4 regions of the Paraburkholderia sp. JHI869 genome follow, and region 1 is predicted to be linked to each of the others. Evidence: predicted binding sites of a transcription regulator. Region 1 holds the regulator's gene; each other region holds the start of a gene.
The links. Region 1 encodes HrcA, which represses chaperone genes, less so after heat shock. Its sites were predicted from a motif close to TTAGCACTCNNNNNNNNNGAGTGCTAA; they were not measured.
Positions count from the first base shown of each region.

Region 2: rpoH (RNA polymerase sigma factor RpoH) is a predicted target of HrcA. The motif match lies at 4,264-4,290, and genes of this name have one in related genera.
Region 3: groES (co-chaperone GroES) is a predicted target of HrcA. The motif match lies at 4,870-4,896, and genes of this name have one in related genera.
Region 4: groES (co-chaperone GroES) is a predicted target of HrcA. The motif match lies at 3,995-4,021, and genes of this name have one in related genera.

Region 1 covers NZ_JAYMSC010000004.1:330,455-337,909, reverse strand. The annotation lists gene recN (DNA repair protein RecN) at 1-950, opposite strand, end outside; gene VSR72_RS10520 (NAD kinase) at 1,067-1,978, opposite strand; gene hrcA (heat-inducible transcriptional repressor HrcA) at 2,248-3,267, shown strand; gene hemH (ferrochelatase) at 3,468-4,535, shown strand; gene VSR72_RS10505 (S4 domain-containing protein) at 4,571-4,978, shown strand; gene grpE (nucleotide exchange factor GrpE) at 5,519-6,112, shown strand; gene dnaK (molecular chaperone DnaK) at 6,352-7,455, shown strand, end outside.
Region 2 covers NZ_JAYMSC010000020.1:88,227-95,681, reverse strand. The annotation lists gene cydB (cytochrome d ubiquinol oxidase subunit II) at 29-1,165, opposite strand; gene VSR72_RS28620 (cytochrome ubiquinol oxidase subunit I) at 1,213-2,799, opposite strand; gene cydP (cytochrome oxidase putative small subunit CydP) at 2,786-3,085, opposite strand; gene rpoH (RNA polymerase sigma factor RpoH) at 3,274-4,209, opposite strand; gene VSR72_RS28605 (nuclear transport factor 2 family protein) at 4,785-5,168, shown strand; gene leuA (2-isopropylmalate synthase) at 5,310-6,956, opposite strand.
Region 3 covers NZ_JAYMSC010000022.1:87,781-95,235, reverse strand. The annotation lists gene VSR72_RS30205 (rhodanese-like domain-containing protein) at 1-345, shown strand, start outside; gene epsC (serine O-acetyltransferase EpsC) at 398-1,372, shown strand; gene VSR72_RS30195 (helix-turn-helix transcriptional regulator) at 1,369-1,632, shown strand; gene VSR72_RS30190 (family 2A encapsulin nanocompartment shell protein) at 1,792-2,724, shown strand; gene VSR72_RS30185 (family 2A encapsulin nanocompartment cargo protein cysteine desulfurase) at 2,699-4,669, shown strand; gene groES (co-chaperone GroES) at 4,929-5,219, shown strand; gene groL (chaperonin GroEL) at 5,245-6,879, shown strand; gene VSR72_RS30170 (OsmC family protein) at 6,960-7,455, shown strand, end outside.
Region 4 covers NZ_JAYMSC010000004.1:190,556-198,010, forward strand. The annotation lists gene VSR72_RS09935 (glycosyltransferase) at 1-504, opposite strand, end outside; gene VSR72_RS09940 (UDP-glucuronic acid decarboxylase family protein) at 501-1,454, opposite strand; gene groL (chaperonin GroEL) at 1,927-3,567, opposite strand; gene groES (co-chaperone GroES) at 3,612-3,902, opposite strand; gene VSR72_RS09955 (hypothetical protein) at 4,658-5,674, shown strand; gene VSR72_RS09960 (TAXI family TRAP transporter solute-binding subunit) at 5,734-6,825, shown strand; gene VSR72_RS09965 (FAD-binding oxidoreductase) at 7,271-7,455, shown strand, end outside.

The DNA of each region.
Region 1 (7,455 bases):
AGGCGGAATTTGCGCGCCGTCGAATGCAGCGCGTCGAGGCGCCGTTCGACCTGCGCGAGATGTTGCGGATCGAGATCGAGGCGTTGCGCGTAATGCGAAAGCGAGTACGCCGCTTCCTGGATCTGGATCGCGGCCGGTTCGAGCGCGGCGAGCGCGTCGTTGAGCTCGGCGTCGACTTCGGCGAGACTGCGCAGCTTCGAGACGATCGAGTTTAGCTGCGAGAGCATCGCCTCGTCGGATTCGGATAACGCGGCGAGCGCGCCTTGCACGCCTTCGATCAGGTTGGCCGAGTTCGAAAGCCGCACGTGCTCCGCGTTCACTTCTTCCCATTCGCCCGGCTGCGGCGCGAGCTTGTCGAGCTCGGCAAGCTGCCACGCAAGGCGCTCGCGCTCGAGCTGCAGTTCGCGGTCGCGCGACATGGCGCTTTGCAGTGCAAGACGCGCGTCGCGCGCCTCGCGCCATGCACGCGTGACGGTGGCGGCGAGATCTATGAGGCCCGCGTGGGTGTCGAACAGTTCGCGCTGTGCGTCGGGGCGCATGAGCAGTTGGTGCGCATGCTGGCCGTGGATGTCCACGAGCATCTCGCCTAGCTCGCGCAACTGCGCGAGCGTGGCCGGCGTGCCGTTGATGAAGGCGCGCGAGCGCCCGCCGCTGTCCACCACGCGGCGCATCATGACCGTTTGCTCGCCGTCGCCGTTCGTGAGCGCCTGCTCGTCGAGCCAAATAGCGGCGTGCGCGGGCACATCGAACTCGGCGGTGATGTCGGCGCGGCTCTCGCCCGTGCGTACGACGCTCGCGTCGGCGCGCGTGCCGAGCGTGAGGGCGAGGGCGTCGATCAGGATCGACTTGCCCGCGCCCGTCTCGCCGGAAAACACGGTGAAGCCGTTGTCGAATTCGAGGTCGAGCGCCGCGACGATCACGAAGTCGCGAATCGAGAGATGGCGAAGCATGGCGTCTGGTTGTGCTTTTTTTGGGTTGGCTTTGATGACCGTGGCACTGCTGGCTGCATGGCACCTGCGTGGCAAATACGTTGCAGCCCACGCGCGCTTCACGCGAAGACGCGGCTTTAGTCCTCCGGATCGCCCTGCAGCGAGGGATGCTCGTTCCAGTGCAGCTTCTTGCGCAGCGTGCGGTAGTAGCTGTAGCCGACCGGGTGCAGGAAGGGCACGGTGTGGCGCGAGCGGCGCACTTCGATCACGTCGTTCAGCTCCAGCGCCGTGAACGACTGCATGTCGAAGTTCACGTTGACGTCGCGGCCCGCCACGATCTGGATGCTCACCTTGCAGTCGTCGGGCAGCACGATCGGGCGGTTTGAGAGCGCATGCGGCGCGATCGGCACGAGCACGATGCCCTGCAGCTGCGGATGCAGGATCGGCCCCTGCGACGAGAGCGCGTAGGCGGTCGAGCCCGTGGGCGTCGCGACGATCAAACCGTCCGAGCGCTGGTTGTACATGAAGCGGCCGTCCACGTTCACGCGCAGTTCGGCCATGCCTGAAAAGCCGCTACGGTTCACGACTACGTCGTTGAAGGCGAGCGCGTGGTAGATCGGGTCGCCGTCACGCGTGATGCGCGATTCGAGCAGCGACCGTTCCTCGCGCTCGAACGAGCCCGCGAGCAGTTGCGGCACGACCTCCTGCATTTCGGAGAACGCGATGTCGGTGATGAAGCCGAGCCGCCCGTGGTTGATGCCGATGAGCGGCGTGCGGTAGGGCGCGAGCTGGCGGCCGATGCCGAGCATCGTGCCGTCTCCGCCGAGCACGACGGCCACGTCCGCGCGCGCGCCGATTTCGGCGGGCTGCAGCGCCGGATAGCCTTGCGCGCCGATTTCCTCTGCGGTCTGCGCTTCGAACACCACCTCGAAGCCGCGCTTCGAAATGGTCTGGGCGAGCGCCGTCAGCGGCTCGGCGATGCCTGGCGTATTGCTGCGCCCAACGAGCGCAACAGTCTTGAACTGGCTCTGGATCTTCTGGATCTGCATGCCGGCATTACACCATAGTCAGGTCACGAAAAGAACCTGGCGCAAGCCGCGAGTGGCCCGCCAGGCCTTGTGCGCCGCGTCTTCCAGCCCGAAGCCGGTGACACGGCGATGACAGCAGCGCGCGAAGTGCCGTGCGCGGTGTCGTGGGCGGGCTCCTGCGCCAGGCCGGGCGCCCGCTATCGGCCCGCCCCGCGCTGCGGACCTGCCCGCCGGGCCCGGCCTGGCGGCGCACTCGCGGCCAAAGCGCCATTAGGCTAAAATTTTGAGTCATGCTAGATCCCCGCGCACAAACCCTCCTCAAGACGCTGATCGAGCGCTACATCGCCGAAGGTCAGCCGGTCGGCTCGCGCACGCTGTCGCGCTATTCCGGCCTGGAGCTGAGCCCGGCGACGATCCGCAACGTCATGTCGGATCTCGAGGAGCTGGGTCTCGTGTCCAGCCCGCATACCTCGGCCGGGCGTGTGCCCACGCCGCGCGGCTATCGCCTGTTCGTCGACACCATGCTCACCGTCGAGCCCGGCTCCGAGGACGACGCGGTCACGCGCGCGGTGAAGACCACGCTGCGCCCCGGCGAGCCGCAGAAAGTGGTGGCGGCGGCGGCCAGCGTGCTCTCGAACCTCTCGCAGTTCGCGGGCGTGGTGCTCACGCCCCGGCGCAGCCACGTGTTCAAGCAGATCGAGTTCATGCGCCTGTCCGACAAGCGCATCCTGCTCATCATCGTGACGCCCGAAGGCGACGTGCAGAACCGGATCATGGCGACGCAGCGCGACTTCTCGCCTTCCGAGCTCATTGAAGCCTCGAATTACATCAACGCGCACTTCGCGGGCCTGTCGTTCGACGAGGTGCGTCGCCGCCTGCGCGAGGAAATCGACGCGCTGCGCGGCGACATGACCACGCTCATGCACGCGGCGGTGACCGCGAGCACCGAGGAGCCCGAAGGCGGCGACACCCTGCTCATTTCCGGCGAGCGCAACCTGCTCGAAGTCGCCGACCTTTCTTCGGACATGGCGCGCCTGCGCAAGCTCTTCGACGTGTTCGACCAGAAAACCAGCCTCCTGCAACTGCTCGACGTCTCGAGCCACGCGCAGGGCGTGCAGATTTTCATTGGCGGCGAGTCGCAACTCGTGCCGATCGAGGAAATGAGCGTCGTGACGGCCCCCTACGAGGTGAACGGCAAGATCGTCGGCACACTCGGCGTGATCGGGCCGACGCGCATGGCGTACAACCGGGTGATCCCGATCGTCGATATCACCGCGCGCCTGCTCTCGCTCACGCTCAGCCAGAACTGAGCGCCGCATCGGGCATCGGGCACACCTGCCTTCCCGAAGATCATCCCCGAAAGGCGCGGCGCGCGCCATCGGCCGAATGGCCAACGCGCAATGTGCAGCTCCATGGCACTACGGGTCGGTTTGGCCCGCCAGGACCGCCCGCTATAATGTTTGTTTCGTGCAACCGTTGCTGCGCATTCGCGCGGCGCCACTGATCGCCTATGCGTTTCGACCTGGAGCGGCCTTCGCAGTCCGCCGCGGCGCATCGCGTCGCCGTGCTGCTCATTAACCTGGGCACCCCGGACGCGCCCACGCCGCGCGCTGTGCGCCGCTATCTCGCGCAGTTTCTCTCCGATCCGCGCGTGGTCGAGATTCCTGCGCCCGTCTGGCAGGTCATCCTGCGCGCGCTGATCCTGCCGTTTCGCGGCCGCTCTTCGGCGAAGAAGTACGCGGCGGTCTGGACGCCCGAGGGCTCGCCGCTGCGCGTGCACACGCAAAAGCAGACCGACGGCCTGCGCCATCTGCTGCAGATCAACGACTACACGGTCCTCGTCGATTTCGCGATGCGCTACGGCACGCCCGACATTCCGGCGATGCTGAACCAGCTCAAGCTGGCGGGCGCGGAACGCATTCTGCTCATGCCGATGTACCCGCAGTATGCGGCGTCGACCACGGCCACGGCGTTCGACGCGGCCTTCGTTGCATTGCGCCGCATGCGCAACCAGCCGGAAATCCGCACGGTGCGTGGCTATCACGACCATCCGGCTTACATCGCGGCGCTCGCGGCGCAGGTGCATCAGTACTGGCACGCACACGGCAAGCCGAATTTCGCGGCGGGCGACCGCCTCGTGCTGAGCTTTCACGGCGTGCCAAGCCGCACGCTCGACCTCGGCGACCCGTACCACGACCAGTGCCAGCAAACGGCCGCGCTCCTGATGCACGCGCTGGAGCTGACACCGGTCGAATGCCGGGTGACGTTCCAGTCGCGCTTTGGGCGGGCGCAGTGGCTCCAGCCGTACACAGCGCCCACGCTGCGGGAACTGGGCGCGGGCGGTGTGCGTCGTGCGGACGTGTTCTGCCCCGGTTTCACGGCGGATTGCCTGGAAACCATCGAGGAAATCGGCATGGAAGTGCGCGATGAATTCCTGCACGGCGGCGGCAAGGAGTTCCACCGTATTCCGTGCCTGAACGCTTCGCACGCCTGGATTGCGGCGCTGGGCGAGATCGTTGCGCAGCACCTGCAGGGCTGGCCTGTGCAGGCCGCGGCGCACGCAGGCGCGGCGGCTTGACCAGCGAACCGAGCCGCGCATCTGGAAAGCATCTGATGAACTACAAGATTTCGACTGAACCTGGCGCGCGGCTGCGCATCGATAAATGGTTATGGGCGGCGCGTTTCTTCAAGACGCGCTCGCTCGCCTCCGACGCCGTGGCCAAGGGGCGCGTGCGCATTGGCGGCGACGCCGTGAAGGCGTCGAAGGACGTGCGCGTGGGCGACCTCGTCGAAATCGAGATCGATCACGTGGTGTGGGAAGTGCAAGTGCTGGGGATTTGCGACGTGCGCGGCCCTGCCAGCATCGCGCAGACGCTTTATGCGGAAACCGAAGCCGGGCGCGAGAGGCGCGCGGTGGAGCAGGACCGGCGCCGGCTCTTTCGCGAACCGGCTGCCGTGTTGCAGGGCAGGCCGACCAAGCGCGACCGCCGCACTATCGACAAACTTTCGCGTGAGGGCTGAAGAGCGCTTCCATCGTAGCGTGCACGCCCCCGTATTCCGTCGTGTTTTCGTTCACGGCGCCCGACATGCAGATGGTCGTAGTTCCGGCGATGAGTACCAGAGCGACCACCGATATGGCAAAGGTCAGTTTCACGGTACTCCCCTAGGGATCGCGGCAAAACGGCCAGTTTCGAGGCCCGGTTAGCGCGTTCGTTTAATAGAAGATCGGCTGGATCCGGGCCTGTTCGGTGCGATGCTGCCTTCAGGGTAAACACGCCATGAGCAGCATCCATTCCTGAGTGTAGGTCAGGGATGTCCCTTACTCAATTTCATTTTTGCGGCGGTGCAGTAATGGTTGTAACTGGCGATTTCGCGGCTTCGGCCTGTGTATAAAAAAGCCACGAGAGCCCCTTGAAACAAGCGATCCGGCACCCATGTGCTGTCGCAATGTACAAAGCCTCTGTCGCGCCGGCACAACGGTCGTCGGCGAGAGCAGTGAGGCCCGCGCCAAGGCGCCCGAAGCTTTGTTCCCTTTTTCACTATTCAACGACGTTCAGCGACATGGAAAACACGCAAGAGAACCCGACGAGCCAGAACCCCACGCCCGCGGACGAGGCGTCGCAAGCAGCCCAGCAGCCGCAAGCGGCCGACGCGGCCCAGCAGGCGGCAGCCCAGGGCGGCGTGGACCAGAACGCTGCTGTGGAGGCCGAAGCTGCACTGGCCGAAGCGCAAGCCAAGGTCGCCGAATTGCAGGACGCCTTCGTGCGCGCCAAGGCCGAGACGGAGAACGTCCGCCGCCGCGCGCAGGAAGACGTCGCCAAGGCGCACAAGTTCGCGATCGAAAACTTCGCCGAGCATCTGCTGCCGGTGATGGACAGCCTCGAAGCCGCGCTCGCCCATAACTCGGACGACCTCGCCAAGGTCAATGAGGGCGTCGAGCTCACGCTCAAGCAGCTGAGCGGCGCGCTCGAGAAGGGCCGTGTCCTCGCGATCAACCCCGTGGGCGAGAAGTTCGACCCGCACCGCCACCAGGCCATCTCGATGGTGCCGTCCGAGCAGGATGCGAACACGGTAGTCAGCGTGCTGCAAAAGGGCTATGTGATCGCCGACCGCGTGCTGCGTCCGGCGCTCGTGACCGTTTCGGCACCGAAGTAAGACAAATGCAAGGAACGCGGCGGCCGGAATGAAGAAAACGGCCCCGCGATTGAAAAAAATGATGGAACGCATAGCCCAAACCCCTTGAAATCGCCGTAACGGCACTTATTTGGGCAGCAGTTCCGTATTGAAGTGGACGCCAGCCGCGCACAAGGGAAAACGCGGCTCGAGCATGCAGTTACCTGCGCAGCGCGAAAGCGGCGTCCGCACAGCGACCAAATTCTGGAGATTTGACAAAAATGGGCAAAATCATTGGTATCGACCTCGGCACCACGAACTCGTGTGTGGCGCTGATGGAAGGCAATCAGGTCAAGGTGATCGAGAACTCGGAAGGCGCACGTACGACGCCGTCGATCATCGCTTACATGGACGACAACGAAGTGCTGGTCGGTGCGCCGGCCAAGCGCCAGTCGGTCACGAACCCGCGTAACACGCTTTACGCAGTCAAGCGCCTGATCGGCCGCCGCTTCGAAGAGAAGGAAGTGCAGAAGGACATCGGCCTGATGCCCTACAAGATCGTCAAGCACGACAACGGCGACGCCTGGGTCGAAGCGCATGGCTCGAAGCTCGCGCCGTCGCAGGTTTCGGCCGAAGTGCTGCGCAAGATGAAGAAGACCGCTGAAGACTACCTCGGCGAGCCGGTCACCGAAGCCGTGATCACGGTTCCCGCGTACTTCAACGACAGCCAGCGTCAGGCCACCAAGGACGCCGGCCGTATCGCCGGTCTGGAAGTCAAGCGCATCATCAACGAGCCGACGGCAGCCGCGCTCGCGTTCGGTCTGGACAAGGCCGAAAAGGGCGACCGCAAGATCGCCGTGTTCGACCTCGGCGGCGGCACGTTCGACATCTCGATCATCGAAATCGCGGATGTGGACGGCGAAATGCAGTTCGAAGTGCTCTCGACCAACGGCGACACGTTCCTCGGCGGCGAAGACTTCGACCAGCGCATCATCGATTACATCATCGGCGAGTTCAAGAAGGAGCAGGGCGTCGACCTCTCGAAGGACGTGCTCGCGCTGCAACGCCTGAAGGAAGCCGCTGAAAAGGCCAAGATCGAACTCTCGTCGGGCCAGCAGACCGAAATCAACCTGCCGTACATCACGGCAGACGCCTCGGGTCCGAAGCACTTGAACCTGAAGATCACGCGCGCCAAGCTGGAAGCGCTGGTCGAAGACCTGATCGAGCGCACCATCGAGCCGTGCCGCGTGGCGATCAAGGACGCAGGTGTGAAGGTCGGCGACATCGACGACGTGATTCTCGTCGGCGGCCAGACGCGTATGCCGAAGGTGCAGGAAAAGGTGAAGGAGTTCTTCGGCAAGGACCCGCGCCGTGACGTGAACCCG
Region 2 (7,455 bases), on a different contig from region 1:
TCATGGCGCTTTTAAGCGGCTTCGGCGCTTAGTACAACGTATGCTGGTTGTCCCGTATCGTCTCGGCGGTGATCTTGCCGTGCATGACGCGATAGACCCACGCCGTATAGCCGAGCACGATCGGCAGGAAGATGATGACGGCCACGAGCATGATCTCGAGCGTCATCTTGCTCGAGGTCGCGTCCCAGACCGTGAGGCTCGAACGCGGGTCGAGCGACGAGGGCATGATGAACGGGAACATCGAGAAGCCCGCAGTCAAAATCACGCCGACGATCTGCAGCCCCGTGCTGATGAACGCAAGCCGCTCGAAGCGCGAACCCGCGAGTGCGAACGCGAGCACGCCGCCGAGCACGCCCACGGCAGGGGCGAGCGTCATCCACGGATAAAGCCCGTAGTTCGCGAGCCAGAGCCCAGGCCCCGAATCGACGCTCTTGAGGAGCGGATTGGCCACCGTGTCCAAAGGCGCAGGCGACGTGATCGTATAGCCGCCGATGAGCGTCGCCACGAGCGCGCCCGCCACCAGGAACAAAACGATGGTGAGCGCCGAGAAGAGCCGCAGTGCCTTCGAGGCGCGCGTGGCGACGATGCCGTCGCTCTTCATCTTCAGGAACGCCGCGCCGTGCGCGGTGAGCATGCAAAGACTCACGAGCCCGCAGACCAGCGCGAACGGATTCAGGAGTGCGAAAAAGCTGCCGTGATACGTCACGCGCAGATCAGTGTCGTAGGCGAACGGCACCCCCTGGAGCAGATTGCCGAACGCCACGCCGAACACGAGCGCGGGCACGAAGCCGCCGATGAAAAGACCGTAGTCCCAGCCCTGGCGCCATCTCACGTCCACGCGTTTGCCGCGATAGTCGAAGCCCACGGGCCGGAAAAACAGCGAGAAGAGCACGAGCAGCATCGCGAAGTAAAAGCCCGAGAACGACGCCGCATAGGCGAGCGGCCAAGCGGCGAACATCGCGCCACCTGCCGTGATGAACCAGACCTGGTTGCCTTCCCACGTCGCGCCCACCGCGTTGATGACGATGCGGCGCTCCTCGTCGGTCTTGCCGACGAAGGGCAGCAGCACGGCCGCGCCCATGTCGAAGCCGTCGGTGACCGCAAAACCGATCAGCAGCACGCCGATCAGCACCCACCAGATCAACTTGAGCGTTGCGTAGTCCATGGCGTGTTTCCTTGCATCTTTCGCTATTTCGCGTCGATTCGCGTCGATCAGGCGACCTTGCCGTCTGTCGCCAGCGTGGCCGTCTGCTCGTGGAAGTAACGGCCGGTGTGCAGCGACGAAGGCCCGAGGCGCGCGTACTTGAACATCAGTGTGATCTCGATGATGAAGAGCACCGTGTAGAAGATCACGAAGCCCGCGATGCTCAGCATCACGTCGCCGGGCGCGAGGCTCGAAGCCGAGAGGCGCGTGGGCAGCACTTCCGCGATGGTCCACGGCTGGCGGCCCAGCTCCGCGACGACCCAGCCGAACTCGGCGGCGAGCCACGGCAGCGGGATCGCCACGAGGGCCCAGCCGAGGAACCAGCGGCGGTTGTCCTTGAGCAGCGAACGCTGCGCGCAGAACCAGAACGCGAGCACGAAGGTCACGAGAAAGAGGATGCCGAGCCCGACCATCACGCGGAACGACCAGAACAAGGGCGCGACGGGCGGAATCGACGTTCGCGAGGCGGCCCTGATCTGCTCGGAAGTCGCGTCGAGCACGTTCGGCGTGAAGCGCCTCAGGAGCAGGCCGTAGCCGAGGTCGGCCTTGTGCGCTTCGAACACGTCGCGCGTTTCGGTGTCGGCGGTGCCTTCTTTCATCTTTTGCAGCGCGGCGTAGGCGAGCATGCCGTTGCGGATGCGCACCTCGGCGCGGCCCATGAGGTCCTTCAGGCCGATCACGGGCGTGTCGATCGAGCGCGTGGCGATGATGCCCATCAGCCAGGGAATGCGGATCGCGTAGTCGGTGCGCTCTTCCTTCTGGTTAGGCAGGCCGAACAGCGTGAACGGCGCGGGGGCGGGCGCGGTGTCCCATTCGGCCTCGATGGCGGCGAGCTTGACCTGCTGGACCACGCCGTCGGTGTAGCCCGATTCGTCGCCGAGGATCAGCACGCACAGCGTGGAAGCCAGGCCAAAGCCCGCGGCGATCGCGTACGAGCGCAGCGCGAACTCCACGTCGCGCCGACGCAGCAGGTACCACGACGAGATGCCGAGCACGAACATCGACGCCGTCACGTAGCCCGCCGAAACGGTGTGCACGAACTTCACCTGCGCGACGGGGTTGAAGATCACCGCGAACAGATTGGTGAGTTCCATGCGCATGGTTTCGTAGTTGAACGCCGCGCCCACGGGGTTCTGCATCCAGCCGTTGGCGATGAGAATCCACAGCGCCGAGAGGTTCGAGCCGAGCGCGACGAGAAACGTGGTGAAAAGGTGCGCGCCTTTGGACAGGCGATTCCAGCCGAAGAAAAAGAGACCGACGAAAGTCGATTCGAGGAAGAACGCCGCGAGCCCTTCCACGGCGAGCGGCACGCCGAAAATGTCGCCCACGTAGTGCGAGTAGTACGACCAGTTGGTGCCGAACTGGAACTCCATCGTGAGGCCGGTGGTGACGCCCATCGCGAAGTTGATGGCGAAGAGCTTGCCCCAGAACAGCGTCATGTCCTTGTAGATCACCTTGCCGGTCATCACATAGACGGACTCCATGATGACGAGCAGCCATGAGAGGCCGAGCGTGAGCGGCACGAAGAGGAAGTGGTAGAGCGCGGTGATGGCGAACTGAAGACGCGAGAGTTCCACCGATTCAATCGTGGGCATGACGGTCTCCTCCTTGCGGCGGCGTTGCCTGAGGTTGGGACACGGACGGCTGGGCCGAAGACATGGGCACGGCCAGAATGGCCTGCGCGACAGCGGCGGGCGGCATGTTCATGTCTTCCGCCTGCGGGTGATTGAAGAACGCGTATTTGAGCGCCATCAGCAAGACGAGCTTGACGACGAGAACGAGGGCAATATCGCGCGCGAAGGTCGGGCCGCGCATCCACTGGAGGATGCGCGTGCGCAGCCACGACGGTGTGCGCTGGCGTTGACCGGATGCCGGGATCATGACGACGGGTGCCCTCGAACGCGATACGAGGCCAGACCGCGGAGCGGCGTCTGGCTCACCACCTCGAAATCATCTTAGGGTGGAATCAGCGAGGCCGGTGCGAAGGTGCGCAGCCTTCTGGGCGCGCAAAAGAAAAACCCCGTTCGCGGGAACGGGGTTTTCGGTGTGGCGTTGAGACCTGCGGCGGCTTACGCGTAGTCGGCGAGCGCGGTGCGCATCTTCTTCATGGCGCTCGCCTCGATCTGGCGAATGCGTTCGGCCGAGACGCCGAACTCGTCGGCCAGTTCGTGCAGGGTCGAGCCGCCCGAACCGTCGTCGTCGACGTTGAGCCAGCGCGCCTCGATGATGCGGCGGCTGCGCGCATCCAGCGCTTCCAGCGCGCTCGCAATGCCGTCGGACTGCAGACGGTCGCGCGAACGGGCGGCGAGCACGGCGCTCGGCTCGCTGTGCGAGTCCGCGAGCCAGGCGATCGGGGCGAACGACTCCTCGCCGTCTTCGGTCTGGCCTTCGAGCGCGATGTCGGCGCCTGACAGGCGCGTTTCCATCTCCACGACCTCTTCGCGCTTCACGTTCAGTTCCTGCGCGAGGCCGTCGATTTCCTCCGGCGTGAACGACTGCAGGCCCTGCTTGTGGCTGCGCAGGTTGAAGAACAGCTTGCGCTGCGCTTTGGTCGTGGCGACCTTCACCATGCGCCAGTTGCGCAGGATGTACTCGTGGATCTCAGCCTTGATCCAGTGCATGGCGTACGACACGAGGCGCACGTTCTGCTCGGGGTCGAAGCGTTTCACGGCCTTCATCAGGCCGATGTTGCCTTCCTGGATCAGGTCGGCGTGCGGCAGGCCATAGCCCAGATAGTTACGCGCGATCGACACCACGAGGCGCAGGTGCGACAGCACCAGGCGGCGCGCGCCTTCAAGATTGTTTTGCTCGCGAAACTCGGTCGCGAACTGACGCTCTTCCTGGAGCGTCAGCATCGGGATCCGGTTCACGGCTTGAATATAGGCATCGATGTTGCCCAGCTGGCCGGGCAACAGGGAAGCATTCGCGAGCGCCAATGAGCCCCCGGCCTTGGCCGACGACGGGCTCAGCGTACTCGGAAGGGTCATGGTCATTGCGTTGCTCACGTAGCGAACTCCTCAGGATCTTGCAAAAGTCAGGTAGCGACTCCACGCTGGATGTTAGCACTCTGAATTACCGAGTGCTAATACTTGGAGTCTGTAGGGGCTTCAAGGTTCCTTGGTTCCTATCGAAATGGTTGTATCGATAGATTACACTAAACGCTGGCAGTCAAGCGGGGCGAGGCCTCGCGCCCGGCGCAGGCCAGCGCAGAGGGCAGGCCGAAGGAACACTCTAGAACGGGACAGCAGTCCGGCGCGTGGGCGCGGGGAATAAAGGGTTGAATCAGCGGTGCTCGATGGGCCGCGCAGCGCCTGGACTCTGCCACGGAACTTGATAGATAGACATCGGATGAAGCCGAAAGTGCTGCGCTGCGACATCCGGGCGCGGCCGCGTGGATGCCGCAACCGCCACGCGCGGTTTTCGCCGGACGCGTGGTTTATGCCTCATACATGGAGGCGTTGTCTTTGATCGCAAGTATCCATGCGCTGAAACCTGGTATAAATTTCAGCCAGACGTATGCAGAAAATCTTCGGCGTGGATCTGCGCTCAGGCGCGGGGCGGCGCGCAAGGGGCTCGAGCGATGGCGGCAAAACTAATCGATGCGATTCGCGGACTTGAGCGCGAGCGCTTTCGCGCGATGGTTGACGGCGATGGCACGTCGCTGGACCAGTTGCTGTCCGATCACGCGACCTTCGTCCACACCAATGGCAAGCGCGAGACCAAACAGCAGTTCATCGAAGCGATCACGGCGGGACGCCGGCGCTATCGCCAGATCGAGATCCAGTCGCAGGACGTGCTGCATGCGGGCAACGAGGCCTGCGTAGTCTCCGGCCGCGTGCTGATCGAGATGGAAGCCAACAACGGTGCGTTGCTCTTTCCTATTGCCTATACGGCGATCCAGACGCAGGAGGATGGCCACTGGCGTCTGCTCGCATGGCAGGCGACGCGTTGCGCGATCGAGTGATGACCGGTAAGTCCACCCGCTGAAACGCCGTTTAGACGCCTCAGGCGCACGCCAACGGCCCGTTTTGCCGTCGGCGCTCAACAATGCCGCCGATTTCCCTGCTGTCACTCAAACTGCTTTGCGCGTCGCGCGCGACGAGCTTCAGGCCGCCACGCGCCGATCCACTTGCGGCCAGACCGCGCGATTCACCGCGCTGACCATCGCCGCGGCACACGCATGGACCGCGTCTTCGCCCACGCCTACGCCGTGGCGCAGCGGCTGGCCGCCCACGCGCGCGCCGACGAACACGGCCGTGCCACCTTGCGCCGTGCGCTCGGTCTCGAACGACGTGACTTCAATGCGCTCGCCCGCTATTGTCGCGATTGCGTCGGCCACGGCTTGCGCATGCGCTTCATCGATGTTCGCGGCAGCCGGCATGGCCACATCGCGACCTTCCCAGCGCACTCGACCTGAACCAGCATTGGCCGCCGGCCCGCGCGTTTCGAAGTACTCACGCGCGAAAAGCGCGCAGACCGCATCGCCGGTGATTTCCTCGCCCGACGTATCGGCGACAGTCTGCACGGCGTGGCTGAACTCGATCTGCACGCGGCGCGGCGGCGTGAAGCCCATGCCGCGTTCGAGCAGATACGTCGCGCCGCCCTTGCCCGACTGGCTGTTCACGCGGATCACCGCGTCATAGCTGCGGCCGAGATCGGCGGGATCGATCGGGAGATAGGGCACTTCCCAGACGGCGTCGGGGCGTTGCTGCGCGAAGCCCTTGCGGATCGCGTCCTGATGCGAGCCCGAGAACGCCGTGAACACAAGGTCGCCCGCATACGGATGGCGCGGGTGCACGGGCAACTGGTTGCAGCGCTCAACCACGCGGCGCACGGCGTCGATGTCGGAGAAGTCGAGGCCCGGGTCGATGCCCTGGGTGTAGAGGTTCATCGCGAGCGTGACGAGATCGACGTTGCCGGTGCGCTCGCCGTTGCCGAAGAGGCAGCCTTCGATGCGGTCCGCGCCCGCGAGCAGCGCCATTTCGGCAGCGGCCACAGCAGTACCACGGTCGTTATGCGGGTGAACCGAGAGGACGATGCTGTCGCGGTACGCGAGATTGCGGTCCATCCACTCGATCTGGTCGGCGTAGACGTTGGGCATCGCTGCTTCAACCGTCGCCGGGAGATTCACGATCATCTTGTGATCGCGCGTCGGGCGCCACGTCTGGGCCACGGCATCGCAGACTTCGCGCGCGAAGGTCAGCTCGGTCATGCTGAACGTTTCGGGCGAATACTGGTAAGTCCAGTGCGTTTGCGGGTTCTTATCGGCATGTTCGCGGATGATGCGCGTGCCTTCAACCGCGAGCGCTTTCACTTCGTCCTTCGATTGACCGAACACGATCTTGCGGAACGACGGGCAGATCGCGTTGTAAAGGTGAACGATGGCGCGCGGCACGCCTTCGAGCGCCTCGAACGTGCGCGCGATCAGTTCTTCACGCGACTGCACGAGCACTTCGATTGTCACGTCGTCGGGAATGCGCTTTTCCTCGATCAGCTTGCGCACGAAATCGAAGTCAGTCTGCGAAGCGGACGGAAAGCCGACTTCGATTTCCTTGAAGCCGATCGCGACAAGCATTTCGAAGAACTCGGTCTTCTGCTCGATGCTCATCGGCTCGATGAGCGACTGATTGCCGTCGCGCAGGTCGGTGCTCATCCAGATCGGCGCGCGTTCGACGGTGCGCGTCGGCCATTTGCGGCCGTTCAAGCGGATGGCGGGAAAGGGGCGGTACTTCTCGGCGGGATTACGCAACATGACGAGCCTCGTTCTTCATGGTGTCGTTTGCGATGGCGGTCGGCAGCGGGCGGCTGGCGGGCTGGCGACGGAGCACGATGCGCGAAACTTCACGCGTACGGGCGGCAACCTCGGACGCGAAGAAGACGGCCACGGTGACGGCGGTAGCCGGCGCGGCGAAAGCGGACGTGAACGATGCCCAAGCAACGTGCATTTTGACCTCGCGACTCGTCCGAACGGTAAACGGACGAATGCAGACGACAGGTTGTAGAGATACAGCGGATTTGGGGTACTGCGAGAACTGCTTTGGGAGGACCGCGGTGACCGGTGGAGGTGGTCGTTGCGGCGCTACACCAGCTTTAGGCTAGGCGTAGCGATAGGGCCGATAGTAGGCCGAAGGCAATGCGGAGGGTGTTCGGGAAGGAACGCATTCGTCCAATGTAAATCAGGGCGATTGCGCGTGTCAACAGGGAATTTGCAGATCGGCCGCGCGAAGATGCATGAAGATGGCGGACGTTGC
Region 3 (7,455 bases), on a different contig from region 1:
CAGGCGGGCGAAGCGGTGCTCGTGGATGTGCGTACTGGCGAGGAACGCAAGTTCGTCGGCCACGTGCCTGACAGCTTGCATGTCGCGTGGGCGACCGGAACGAGCCTCACACGCAATCCGCGCTTCGTGCGTGAACTGGAGGCGAAGACGGGCAAGGGCGCGGCGGTCGTGCTGCTGTGCCGCAGCGGCAACCGCTCTGCGGAGGCTGCTCAGGCGGCCGCCAAGGCGGGCTTTGCACACGTGTTCAACGTCACCGAAGGCTTCGAAGGCGAGCGGGACGAGGCGGGGCATCGCGGCTCGAGCAACGGCTGGCGTTTTCATGGCCTGCCATGGGTGCAGGACTAGAAGGGGCGGTGTACGCCGGATCAATCAAACGGAAAGCGAAGCGAGAACTGGCGTGACAATATTTCATGTGGCTGAGATCGTCGACGCGCTTCAAGGCGTGCGGCAACAATGGCGCGAATTGCAGCGGCGTGCGCTGGAGCCGGGTGGGCGCGACCTGCCTGCGCGTGAAGCGCTGGCTGAGGTCATCGAAACGCTCAAGGGCGTGCTCTTTCCCATGCGGCTCGGGCCGCCGGATCTGCGCCAGGAGAGCGAAAACTTCTACGTCGGACACGCGCTCGACGCCGCATTGCACGCCCTGCTCGCGCAGGCGCGGCTCGAACTGCGCTACAAGGCGCGTCACGCAGAGGCCGACCCTGGCGAGATCGATGCGCGCGCACTGGAGGCCGTGCGCGCGTTCGCTCAGCGCTTGCCCGCCATCCGCGCCCTGCTCGACACTGACGTGCTTGCCGCATTCAACGGTGACCCCGCAGCGGGCAGCGTGGACGAGGTGCTGCTTTGCTACCCCGGCGTGCTCGCCGTTACGCATCACCGTCTTGCGCACGAGCTGTACCAGCTCGGGCTGCCGCTGCTCGCACGCATTATTTCGGAACTGGCGCACGCGGCCACGGGCATCGACATTCATCCGGGCGCGCAGATCGGCAGCGCATTCTTCATCGATCATGGCACGGGCGTCGTGATCGGGGAAACTGCGGTCATCGGTGAGCGCGTGCGCGTGTATCAGGCTGTGACGCTCGGCGCGAAGCGGTTTCCGCGCGACGCGGCGGGCAATCTCGAGAAGGGCCACGCGCGACATCCCATCGTCGAACACGATGTGGTGATCTACGCGGGCGCCACGATTCTCGGGCGCGTCACGCTCGGCCGCGGCGCGGTCATCGGCGGCAACGTCTGGCTGACCGAGAGCGTGCCGCCCGGCGCTCACGTCACCCAGGCGATTTCGCGCCACGAAACGCGCGCGCCGTCTGCGAGCGGCCCTGTCGAGGCTGGCGCTCCCGCATCGTTGGCGATAGCCGCGGGCGCACCGCGATGAGCGCCATCGTTCACGACTTCGGGGCAACTGTGCGCCGTTTGCGCGAGGCGCACGCATGGTCGCAGGAGCGCCTCGCCGAGCATGCCGGACTGAACCGCACCTATGTCGGCGAGATCGAGCGTGGCACGGCCATCGCCTCGATCGTCACAGTGGAGAAGCTCGCGCACGCGCTGGGTGTGAGCATCGGCGAACTGCTTGTCGGCGGGGTGGTTGGCATGGCGAACGCCGTCGGCTTGCCTGCCCGCCCGCTCAGTCAGTAAGCGCGCTTTTCCATACGTTTGTTTATGTTGCGCACGAGATTGCATCTCTCGTTGTCTCTTGACGCCTATAGCCGGTTGAACCGCGCATAAGGGCTTCCCATAATCTGCTGTCTTCATAAGCAATGCAGTTTTTGTCATAAGTAACCGGAGCCCTCCTACATGTCCACGACTCTAAGCGGCCAGAATGCGCTCGGCGATAACGCCGCGCGGCAACTGGCGAATGCCACCAAGACCGTCCCGCAGCTTTCCACGATCACGCCGCGCTGGCTCACGCACCTGCTGCAATGGGTGCCGGTCGAAGCGGGCATCTATCGTCTAAATCGCGTTAAGGACCCCGAAGCAGTGCGCGCCACCTGCACGGCGCGCGAAGACGAGGGCACGCTGCCCACGACGTTCGTGCCGTACGAAGAGCAGCCGCGCGAGTATTTCCTCAACGCGGTGAGCACGGTGCTCGACGTTCACACGCGTATTTCCGATCTCTACAGCAGTCCGCATGACCAGATCAAGGAGCAGCTGCGACTCACGATCGAGACGATCAAGGAGCTGCAGGAAAGCCAGCTCATCAACAATCCCGACTATGGCCTGCTGGCTAACGTCGAGGAAGAGCAACGCATCTTCCCGCTCACTGGCGCGCCCACGCCCGACGATCTCGACGAACTGCTCACGAAGGTCTGGAAAGAGCCCGCATTCTTCCTGACGCATCCGCTCGCGATTGCCGCGTTTGGCCGCGAATGCACGCGACGCGGCGTGCCGCCGCCGACGGTCAGCCTGTTCGGTTCGCAGTTCATCACGTGGCGCGGCATTCCGCTGATTCCGTCCGACAAGGTGCCGGTCGCCGACGGCAAGACCAAGATCTTGCTGCTGCGCGTGGGCGACAAGCGTCAGGGTGTGGTGGGCCTGTATCAGCCCGGTGTCGCGGGCGAGCAGGGGCCGGGCCTCTCGGTGCGCTTCATGGGGATCAACAACCAGGCGATCGCGTCGTATCTGATCTCGCTGTATTGCTCGCTCGCAGTCCATTCGCCGGATGCGCTGGCTGTCCTCGATGACGTGGAGATCGGCAAGTACCATGACTACCCTGACACCTACCGTTAATCCTGCGCCGCTGCCGGGCGGACTGCCGGACCCGGCGACGCTTGCGCGGCTCGCCAACGAGTTCTTCAGTACGTTGCCGGGCAGCGCTGGCGCGCCTGGCGTGGCGGCTGGCAGTGGCGCAGTGGGCGGCGTGCCGTCCGCGTTGCCGGCGGCCGCGCCGATCCTCGCCTCGCTCAGCAATCCGGCGCCGGCTGGCTCGCCGCTCGCGGGGCCCGGCGGCACGGGCACTGGCGTGCCGGGCCTGGAACTGCCGCAAGGCAAGGCGCCGGGCGCGAACCTCGCGCCTTCCGCGCCGACGCATGTGCTCGCGCTCGGCAACCGCGCGCCCGCGCTCGCGCCGCATGCGGCCGCCGCGAACGGCCTGCCGGACAACGCTGTAGCGATCGCACCTGCGCTGGAGCCGCGCGTGGGCGGTGCGCTGCTCGGCGTGCCGCAGGCGTATGGGGCTGCCGAACCGGTGCCCGCCGAGGCCAAAGCCGGGTCCGGCTCGCCGTTCTACTTCACGGGTTCAGATGGCCACGGCTGGCAGCGCGAGGCGCAGGAGATCGTGGTGCCCGCGCAAGGTCGCGCCGCACCGGAGACATTCGGACTGCCAGGCGATGACGCGTTGCGTGGACTGCTCACGCTCAATCGCCCGGAATACGGCGCGCACGATGGCGCTACCCGCTATTTTCTGGCGGAACGCGAAAACGCCGCTCCGCAGGCAGATGTGCTGCGCGGCGCACACCCGCCTTTCGACGTCAACGCGGTGCGCCGCGACTTTCCGATCCTGCAGGAGCGTGTGAACGGCAAGCAGCTGGTGTGGTTCGACAACGCCGCCACGACGCACAAGCCGCAGGCTGTGATCGACCGGCTCGCGTACTTTTACGCGCACGAGAACTCGAACATCCACCGTGCCGCGCACGCACTTGCCGCGCGCGCAACCGACGCCTACGAGCATGCACGCAAGACGGTGCAGCGCTTCATCGGCGCTTCGGAACCCGAGGAGATCGTGTTCGTGCGCGGCACGACGGAAGCGATCAACCTGATCGCGAAGTCGTGGGGTGTGCAGAACGTCGGCGAAGGCGACGAGATCATCGTCTCGCATCTCGAGCACCACGCGAACATCGTGCCGTGGCAGCAACTCGCGGCGCTCAAGGGCGCGAAGCTGCGCGTGATTCCCGTCGACGACTCGGGCCAGGTGCTGCTCGACGAGTATCGCAAGCTGCTCAACGACCGCACGAAGATCGTTTCGGTGACGCAAGTATCGAACGCGCTCGGCACCGTGGTGCCGGTGAAGGAGATCGTGGACCTCGCGCATCGCGCGGGCGCGCGAGCGCTCGTCGACGGCGCGCAGTCGATCTCGCACATGCGCGTGGATGTGCAGGCGCTCGATGCCGACTTCTTCGTGTTCTCGGGCCACAAGATCTACGGGCCGACCGGTATCGGCGTCGTGTACGGCAAGCGCGAGGTGCTCGAATCGATGCCGCCGTGGCAAGGCGGCGGCAACATGATCCAGGACGTCACGTTCGAGAAAACCGTGTTCCACGGCGCGCCTGCGCGTTTCGAGGCCGGCACCGGCAATATCGCCGATGCCGTGGGCCTGGGTGCGGCGCTCGACTACGTGAGCCGTATCGGCATCGAGAATATTGCGCGCTACGAACACAATTTGCTTGCGTATGCAACGAGCGCGCTTGCGCCAGTGCCGGGTGTGCGCCTCGTTGGTACGGCGCGTGACAAGGCGAGCGTGCTCTCGTTCGTGCTGAAGGGCTACACGACCGAGGAAGTCGGGCAGGCATTGAGCCGCGAAGGCATCGCTGTGCGCGCCGGGCATCACTGCGCCCAGCCGATCCTGCGGCGCTTCGGCCTCGAAGCGACCGTGCGGCCTTCGCTTGCGTTCTACAACACCTGCGCGGAAGTCGATGCGCTGGTGTCCGTCGTACGCGGACTGGCGCCGCGCCAGTAACGCCATCGCGGGGCCCACGTGCCCCGCTTTTTTCTCTTTCGCGCGGGTCGCCCTGTGGCCCGCGCGCTCCTCCCTTCCATCGCCGCGCCCGCAATCCGCGAGCCGCGCAATCACCATATTCATAGCCACGCCCGCGAGATAACCATCTGCCAATTCGTTATTGGAGCGTCTCACGCAGGCTTCCTATACTCGGTTTTCCATCAGCACTCATCTGAAGCGAGTGCCAATGACTCTGCCAATAAACCGAGGAAAGCCGCCCATGAGCCTGCGCCCCTTGCACGATCGCGTGATCGTCAAACGACTCGACCAGGAAACCCGCACCGCGTCGGGCATCGTCATTCCCGATAGCGCCGCCGAAAAACCCGATCAGGGTGAAGTGCTCGCGGTAGGTCCGGGCCGCCGCGATAACGACGGCCGCCGCATCGCGCCGGACCTGAACGTGGGCGACCGCGTGCTGTTCGGCAAGTACGCCGGGCAAACCGTGAAAGTCGATGGCAACGAACTCCTCGTACTGCGCGAAGAAGACATCGTCGCGGTCGTGAATCAATAACCGCGAACCTGAGAGAAACGTCACCATGGCAACCAAAGATATCGTATTCGGCGACATCGCCCGCACCAAACTCATTGAAGGCGTGAACCTGCTTGCCGACGCCGTGAAGGTCACGCTCGGCCCGAAAGGCCGCAACGTCGTGCTCGAACGCAGCTTCGGCGCGCCCGTGGTGACCAAGGACGGCGTGTCGGTGGCGAAGGAAATCGAGCTGGCCGACAAGCTGCAGAACATCGGCGCGCAGATCGTCAAGGAAGTCGCCTCGAAAACCAGCGACGCTGCCGGCGACGGCACCACCACCGCCACCGTGCTGGCGCAAGCCATCGTGCGCGAGGGGCAGAAATATGTGGCCGCGGGTCTCAATCCGCTCGACCTGAAGCGCGGCATCGACAAGGCCGTGCTGGCGGCCGTCGAAGAATTGAAGAAGATCAGCAAGCCCACGACCACGAGCAAGGAGATCGCACAGGTCGCAACGATCTCGGCCAACGGCGAGGAATCGATCGGCCAGCGCATTGCCGAGGCGATCGACCGCGTGGGCAAGGAAGGCGTGATCACGGTGGAAGACGGCAAGTCGCTCGCCGACGAACTCGATGTCGTGGAGGGCCTGCAATTCGATCGCGGCTATCTCTCGCCGTACTTCATCAACAATCCCGACAAGCAAGTCGCGGAACTCGAAAACCCGTTCATTCTGCTGCACGACAAGAAGATCTCGAACATTCGCGACCTGCTGCCCGTGCTCGAACAGGTGGCGAAAGCGGGACGGCCGCTTCTGCTGATTGCCGAAGACATCGAGGGCGAAGCGCTTGCCACGCTCGTCGTCAACAACATTCGCGGCGTGCTCAAGACCGTCGCCGTGAAGGCGCCGGGCTTCGGCGACCGCCGCAAGGCACTGCTCGAAGATATCGCGATTCTCACGGGCGGCCAGGTGCTCGCCGAGGAAACGGGCCTCACGCTCGAAAAAGCCACGCTGCAGGAACTGGGGCAGGCCAAGCGCATCGAGGTGGGCAAGGAGAATACGACTGTCATCGACGGCGCGGGCGAAGCGGCCACCATCGAAGCGCGCGTGAAGCAGATTCGCGTGCAGATCGAGGAGGCGAGCTCCGACTACGATCGCGAGAAGCTCCAGGAGCGCGTGGCGAAGCTCGCGGGCGGCGTGGCGGTGATCAAGGTGGGCGGCGCGACTGAAATCGAAGTGAAGGAAAAGAAAGACCGTGTGGACGACGCATTGCACGCCACGCGCGCGGCCGTGGAAGAGGGCATTGTGCCGGGGGGAGGCGTCGCGCTGATCCGCGTGCGCCAGGCGATTCTCGACGTCAAGGGCAACAACGCCGATCAGACCGCAGGCGTGAAGATCGTGCTGCGTGCGCTGGAAGAACCGCTGCGCCAGATCGTCACGAATGCCGGTGAAGAGGCGAGTGTCGTGGCAGCGCGTGTGGCGGAAGGCTCCGGCAACTTCGGTTACGACGCGGCGACGGGCGAATACGGCGACCTCGTCGAGAAGGGCGTGCTCGACCCGACCAAGGTGACGCGCACGGCGCTGCAGAACGCGGCTTCGGTGGCGGGCCTGCTGCTCACGACCGACGCGACCGTGCACGAAGCGCCCAAAGCGGCGGCTGCGGCAGCGCCGGCAGGCGGCCCCGGTGGCGCGGACCTGGGCTTCTGAAGCGTCCCGTATAAGCCATGCGGCCGGACTGCCGTGCATTGCGGCGGTACGGCGCAATTTCCACCTGCTCAATATCGACTATGACGACACTCAACGAGTATCTGGCGCAAAAGCGCACGGCATGGCTCGCCAAAAAAGAGGCGGCCCGTAGCGATCCTTCATTCAAGGCTACGCAGCTCAAGGCGAACGTGCGCGCGCTTGGCCGCAGCGGCGTGCGCGAAATCCGCATTCGCGATTTTCAGGTGATCAGCGACAGTCCGCCCGATTTCGCGGGCTATAACCTCGGTCCCGCGTCGCCTGAGTTGCAGCTAGGCGTGCTGGGCAGTTGCCTCACGCACATCACGCTGATTCAGGCCGCCGAGCGCGGCCTTGCCGTCGATTCGATCGAAGTCGAGGTGACGGGCGAGCAGCACCCGCTCGCCCAGCAGCCGGGCTTCGAGACTATCCCGATCTTTCCGCACAATATCCGCTATACGCTCGAGATCGTTTCGCCGGAACCGGCGCATGCCATCCGCGAGCTGCACGAAGCCGTCGAAGCGGTGTGCCCCATCTTCAATCTGCTCAGGCAACCGCAGG
Region 4 (7,455 bases), 140 kb from region 1:
GACGGAATGCGCCTTGAGCGCCATGAAGTTGCCGAAGCTGATAGCGCGTCCGGTCAACAGGCCAAACAAGCGCTTGTAGACAGCGTAAAAAGCCTTGAAGCGGAATGTCTCTACACGGCTTCTACGCTGACCAACAGCCACGTCGACCTGATCGGATTCGAGTTGCTGCAGCAGGACGGGAATTGTCGAAGGCAAATCTTCGCCGTCGGAATCCATCACCACGACGCGCTGGTGCGGCCGAATCTTCTCGGCGACGTAGCCCAGGCCAATCGCGATGGCACGCTGATGGCCGACATTGCGACGCAGTTTCAGCACGACGCCGGCGACATTCGCGGCATCGAGACTGGAAACCTCGACCGGCTGGCGCACAGAGCCATCGTCGACTGCGACGATGAAAATGTCGTTACCGAGTTCCGCAGCCAACTCCTTGAACAGTCGGCTGCTCGCCTCGACATCCTCATAGACTGGCGTCACGACGATCAGACTTGCTTCGGCCAAGCTCATAGCCCGAGAAAGCTCCGGAAATAGTTGACAGTCTTCGCCAGGCCCTGCTCCAGTTTCACCTGAGGCTCCCAGCCAAGCTTGCCGCGTGCGAGCGTGATATCGGGCTGGCGCTGCTTCGGATCATCCTTGGGCAACGGAGAAAAGATCAGCTTCGAGCGGCCACCGACCATCTTCAGGACGGTTTCAGCCAGTTCGCGAATCGTGAACTCGGCCGGATTGCCGATATTGATCGGGCCGGTGACGTCCGACGGCGTCGCCATCATGCGGACGAAGCCTTCGATCAGGTCGTCCACGTAGCAGAAACTGCGCGTTTGCGAGCCGTCGCCGTAGACCGTAATGTCTTCGCCGCGCAGCGCCTGCACAATGAAGTTGCTGACGACACGGCCGTCGTTCGGATGCATGCGCGGGCCATACGTGTTGAAGATTCGCACGACCTTGATGTCCAGACCGTGTTGCTGGCGATAGTCGAAGAAGAGCGTCTCGGCGCAGCGCTTGCCCTCGTCATAGCACGACCGCACGCCGATGGGGTTCACATGCCCCCAGTACCCTTCCGGTTGCGGATGCACTTCCGGGTCGCCGTAGACCTCACTCGTGGACGCTTGCAGGATACGCGCCTTCGTGCGCTTCGCAAGGCCGAGCATATTGATGGCGCCATGCACGCTCGTCTTCGTGGTCTGAACCGGATCTCGCTGGTAGTGAACCGGGGATGCGGGGCACGCGAGGTTGTAGATTTCGTCAACCTCGACGTAAAGCGGAAACGTCACGTCGTGACGCATGAGTTCGAAATGGGGATTGCCGACCAGATGGGCAACGTTATCCTTCGTGCCGCTGTAGAAGTTATCGACACAAAGAACGTCGTTACCCTCGGCCAGCAGACGTTCACAGAGATGCGAACCCAAAAAGCCCGCTCCCCCAGTGATCATTACCCTCTTTCTGTTCGTAACTCGCATAACACTTCCAAAGTGACGCCAATATGTCAATGAATCGGCAGCCGTGCTCGATACCGACAAAGTCTGCGCAAAATGCGGCGATCATTGCCCAACGCTAGCTGCCTACCAGAGAACAAGCACGATGGGCGCAATTGCCGCGTCATCTTGTCGGAGCTGACCGAGGTAGGAGGGCCTTATGGGTTGCGTTATGAACTTCGGCTGGCTGAAATTAGCGAGCGATAGTATCACACCTTGCAGCTCCCCAGAATCACATCAGTTCGCGCTTCCGCCACGATAATCGCGACGCATCGGATCCAAATTGAAAGGCCTGAGTCTGCGTAATGCAGGACTCAGGCCTAAGGCTCCCACTAGATTTTAACTGCCCAACTTCACGGAGTGCAGTTCGTCACTGCGGGAGTTACTCGTTGGTCGGGGGAAACACTTCTCACGACGTGTCCCCTGCACTTCGATGTAGTTCCGGCGTGAGCCGAATTTACATGTCCATGCCCATGCCGCCCATGCCGCCGGGCATGCCGCCAGGCATCGGAGCATCTTCCTTCGGCACTTCAGCAACAGCTGCGTCCGTCGTCAGGAGCAGGCCAGCAACCGAAGCTGCGTTTTGCAGCGCGGTGCGCGTGACCTTCGTCGGGTCGACCACGCCGGCTTCAACCATGTCGACGTACTCACCCGTCGCTGCGTTGTAGCCGTAGTTGCCTTGACCAGCAGCAACTGCTGCCACGACGACCGACGCTTCTTCGCCGCCGTTCGTGACGATCTGGCGCAGCGGCTCTTCCATCGCGCGCAGGACGATCTTGATACCTGCGTCCTGGTCAGCGTTGGCGCCCTTGACGCTGGCGATTGCCGTACGTGCACGGATCAGCGCAACGCCGCCGCCCGGGACGATGCCTTCTTCAACGGCAGCGCGGGTTGCGTGCAGCGCGTCTTCCACGCGTGCCTTCTTTTCCTTCATTTCGACTTCGGTCGCAGCGCCGACCTTGATCACTGCCACGCCGCCTGCCAGCTTGGCAACGCGCTCTTGCAGCTTTTCACGGTCGTAGTCCGACGTCGCTTCTTCGATCTGCGTGCGGATTTGCTTCACGCGCGCTTCGATGTTCACGGCTTCGCCTGCGCCGTCGATGATCGTCGTGTTTTCCTTGCCCACTTCGATGCGCTTCGCTTGACCGAGTTCGTTCAGCGTTGCCTTTTCGAGCGTGAGGCCGGTTTCTTCAGCGATGACTTGACCGCCGGTCAGGATCGCGATGTCTTCCAGCATGGCCTTGCGACGGTCGCCGAAGCCCGGAGCCTTGACAGCAACGGTCTTCAGGATGCCGCGGATGTTGTTGACGACCAGCGTTGCCAGAGCTTCGCCTTCGACGTCTTCAGCGATGATCAGCAGCGGACGGCCAGCCTTCGCGACTTGTTCCAAAACCGGCAGCAGATCACGGATGTTCGAGATCTTCTTGTCGAACAGCAGGACGAACGGGCTTTCCAGCACGGCGACTTGCTTGTCCGGGTTGTTGATGAAGTACGGCGAGAGGTAGCCGCGGTCGAACTGCATACCTTCGACGACTTCCAGCTCGTCTTGCAGCGACTTGCCGTCTTCGACGGTGATGACGCCTTCCTTGCCAACCTTGTCCATCGCTTCAGCGATACGGTCGCCGATCGACGTGTCGCTGTTTGCCGAGATCGAGCCGACTTGAGCGATTTCCTTGTTGGTCGTGCAGGGCTTGCTGACCTTGCGCAGCTCTTCGATTGCTGCTGCGACGGCCTTGTCGATGCCGCGCTTCAGGTCCATCGGGTTCATGCCCGATGCGACGTACTTCATGCCTTCGCGGACGATCGACTGGGCCAGAACCGTAGCCGTCGTCGTGCCGTCACCGGCGTTGTCGCTGGTCTTGGAAGCCACTTCCTTGACCATTTGCGCGCCCATGTTCTGGAGCTTGTCCTTGAGCTCGATTTCCTTTGCGACCGAGACACCGTCCTTGGTGACCGTCGGGCCGCCGAACGAGCGCTCGAGAACCACGTTGCGGCCCTTCGGACCCAGCGTGACCTTCACTGCGTTGGCGAGAATGTTCACGCCTTCAACCATCTTGGAACGGGCGGAATCGCCGAACACGACGTCTTTAGCTGCCATCTTCTAACTCCTTGAATTCTTGATGAATGTGCGGTGGGCTGAACTTACTTGTTCACCACGGCCATGATGTCTTCTTCACGCATCACGAGCAGTTCGTTGCCATCGACCTTGACGGTCTGGCCAGCGTACTTGCCGAACAGGACGCGATCGCCGACCTTCACGTCGAGCGCGATCAGGGCGCCCTTGTCGTCGCGCTTGCCCGGGCCGATGGCCAGGACTTCGCCTTGATCCGGCTTTTCTGCCGCTGCGTCCGGGATCACGATGCCCGAAGCGGTCTTGGTTTCTTGATCCAGGCGCTTGACGATCACGCGATCATGCAAAGGACGAAGGTTCATGGATGTTCCTCTGTTGATTGGGACTTGAAGAGACTCAAGAAAACCTGGCTGCCGGTTACCGCCAGCCAGAGATGTTTGTGCACCGAGCGTTGTTAGCACTCTCATGCGGTGAGTGCTAATTATATGGACGGGGAGTGACAAATTCAAGAAGGGGCGGAATGGGGAATTTCCGCAGAGGTCGATACAACTTTGCAGCCAGTTTTCCTGACCGAAGTTAGGGCTACCGGCCGCTTGAATTAAGTGCCAGATTTAAATATTTTCCAATTAAAACAATACGATAGGCGACCATGACGCGTGGCTCGACAAGGAACCGAGTGGATCTGGGGGGTAGATGCCTCCAGCAAGCGCGCCTCGATGCGGCGAGCAATCTGGGAAATCTCTCGGGGAAATCCCCAACCCTGCGGCGACGGTTACGGCGATCTATTAGAGGGCCAGAGCGTTGTACGGACATGGCACCCAACAAACCGCGCCCCGTGGTTACAGATAGTCGGTCAAGCCGGCTTCGTCGCCCAGAACCGCGCCGGATCTGACTTGAGTTCGGTCGTACGGCGGCAACGTATATGTGCGGTAGACAACACTGGCAATTTGCGTATGAATGGAAAATCACCCATATGATGATTTAAGCGGCCGTGCCCGGTCAGGCACCGCCGCTCTCCTGCGCATGCAGATCGTGGGTTCCGCGAGGCCTCGCCGATCGCTTCAACGACGATCCTGAACATGCCGAAATGGCGTCGCCATGACGGTGGAACGACAGCATGTCCGCTCAGATGACTTCCGACCAGAGTTTCCCCACATCTTGCAAGCGCTGTGGCGGAGTGCTCTACCAGTACGTCGATTCCTGCCCTCACTGCGGCACGGATCACCCGTTCGACACGGCTGCGCACGCGCGCCCGAAAGCCACGTTAAGAGTCATTGGATCCGCGGCAACGCCTATGCTTGCCGGCGCGGCCGCATCCAATCGCCCGTCGGTGCACGCAGACTATTTGCACCACTATCGACTCGAGGAACACCGCCCGTTCTGGCGCACCGGTAAAGGGCTCTTCCTGAAGGGCGTATTGCTCGCCTGGCTCATTGTCGCAATCGCATACGCGGTGTTTCTGCTGTACGGCGAAAGGCACGGGCAGGAAAGAGAAATACGCGCCACGCGTACGAGCCTCGCTCAGAAAAGCTTGCCGATGGCGAATGACGCACTTACGCCTGACGCGAACAATGAGGAGGCCCGCAAGATACAGCGCGGTAGCGCTCCGGCGCAGCAACGCCGCGATAACGCGTTGCAAAGCGCGGACCGATGTGCCTCGCAACATGCCTGGGATTGCGTGCGAGAACAGGCATCGGAGGCACTCGCGATTGATCCGGGCAACCTGCACGCGCGGTCGTTGATGGAGCGCGCCATCCTGGCGACGGGTTGGTCGCCGCTGCGTTCGCCGAATAGCACCGCGCACGCGGACGCGGCCGTGCCACTGCCGCGCGGCGCACGCACCGTACCGCTGCCTTCGTCGCGAGATTGGGGCGCCGCCAGGCCGGCCGTACCCAGCGAGCGGACCGCAATCGCGCCCCCTCCACCGCTGCCGAGCGCGGCCAGCACAACAACGAACGGGAATCCACCGGACCTCGGCAGTGCTAGCGCGAGCGTTACGACAACCGCCACGAGCGAATCCGCAACCGCCGACGCCGCCAGTCCGGCCAGCAACGACAACGGCGTCGATGCCCAGGAGCGCGCCATTCTCCAGCCTGAGTTGAAAGAGGCTCCATCCTCCGAAGCCAGTCATTAAATAGGATTCGGGAAGATTCAAGTCTGCCGTACGACGTACACAAAGGCGGGAGAGAGACCATGCTGAAAGCGATACTCGCGGTACTGGCGGCGCTGATCACCCAGCTTTTTTCGACGGCCGCGCTCGCCGCCGCCGCAGACGCGAACTACAAGATCGTGACCGGCCCCGAGCGCGGTACATACATTCAGATCGGCCAGGACCTCGCGAAATGGGTGGCGCAGCCGGCGGGCATCGACCTCGAAGTGATTCCATCGAAGGGCTCGGCCGAAAACGTGCAGCGCATGCGTTTCGAGCCCGGCGTGAAGCTCGCGCTCGTGCAGTCCGACGTCTACCAGGCCTATGTCGATATGGCCAACTCCGGCAACGAAGACGCGGGCAAGCTGATCCGGCCGCTACGACTCATCATGCCACTCTATGACGAAGAGATTTACTTCGTCGTGCGTAACGACTCGCCGATGAAGAACATCAACGAAATCAAGGACAAGGTGATGAGCGTCGGCCTGATCGGCAGCGGTACCGCGCAGTCGGCAACGACGCTGTACCGCCTCATGTTCGGCCAGCCCATTCCCGAGCAGAATGCGCAGCACTTGAGCAACGAAGACGCGCTGGCCGCGCTCATCGTCAAGAAGATCGATGTGGCGATCATTGTCGCGGGGCAACCGGCCAAGCTCTTCACCGACATGAACCCCGAACTGCTGCAGCAGATCCGCTTCCTGCGCGTCGATCCGAACGCGCCAGAAACGGCGCGCGCAAAGCAAACCTATTTTCCCGCGACGATCCACGTATCGAGCTATCCGAACTGGCTGAAAGAAGACGTGCCGACGTGGACGGTCAAGGCGTTCCTCGTCACCTACGACTACAACCTGCGCGATACGGTCGGCAACCTGAAGCGCTTTGGCGATTCGCTCTGCGAAAACTTCAGCAACCTGCAGGAGCACGGCCATCCGAAGTGGAAGCAGGTGAAGCTCGACCTACCTGGCCTCGGCAAAGGCTGGCAATACTACCGCCCCGTTGAGCGACGCCTGAAGGCGTGTTTCGCGCATCGAGCCGCGGTGCAGGCGGCCGCGCCGACACGAGCCGCCGCCACCACCGAACAAGTCAATGCACGGCCGTGCTCGGACCAGGAGCGCCTGCTGCTGCTTTGCAAGTAATTTGACACGGAATGGACATCCTCCAAAAGGCGGCGCGAACCGGGCAACCAGGAAATAATATCGAGCCAAATGAATCAAAGCAGAATCAAGGCGAAGCAAATCCTCACGCTGAGCTCAGTCATACGCATGATTACAATCGTCTGAGCTCAGACAAATGGCAGGCTTGTTCCGCCACGGGACACCGCAGCGCCCCCGGATGCGCTAAAAATACAGCGCGCCGATCGCGGATGACCACGCGGTGCGCTCGCCTCGCGTTTGGCGACGCCACGCGTCGTTTTTTCTTAGGTACGTCTCACGACCGAATGGGAGCGCCTGTGATCCCGAACGCAGTCAGCCACGGATCACGCGCGTGCTCGAAGGCGGCCTTTGTGCTCCGGCGCACGGTAATCCCGGGGCAGCCTGCCTAACATGCGCCAACTGTCAATTCATTGTCTGGCGACTGCACATGAGCGTTTCGAAGCTCAGTTCTTGGGGCCACTACCCGTACGCACCGCAAACCGGCCGTGAGCCGGGTTGGCGCGAGAACGCGCAATCCGCGCTACGCGACGCGGGTGCGCATTTCGGGACGACGTTGCCGTTCGGAAACGGGCGCAGCTACGGAGATAGTTGTCTCGCCGCCACCGACCACGT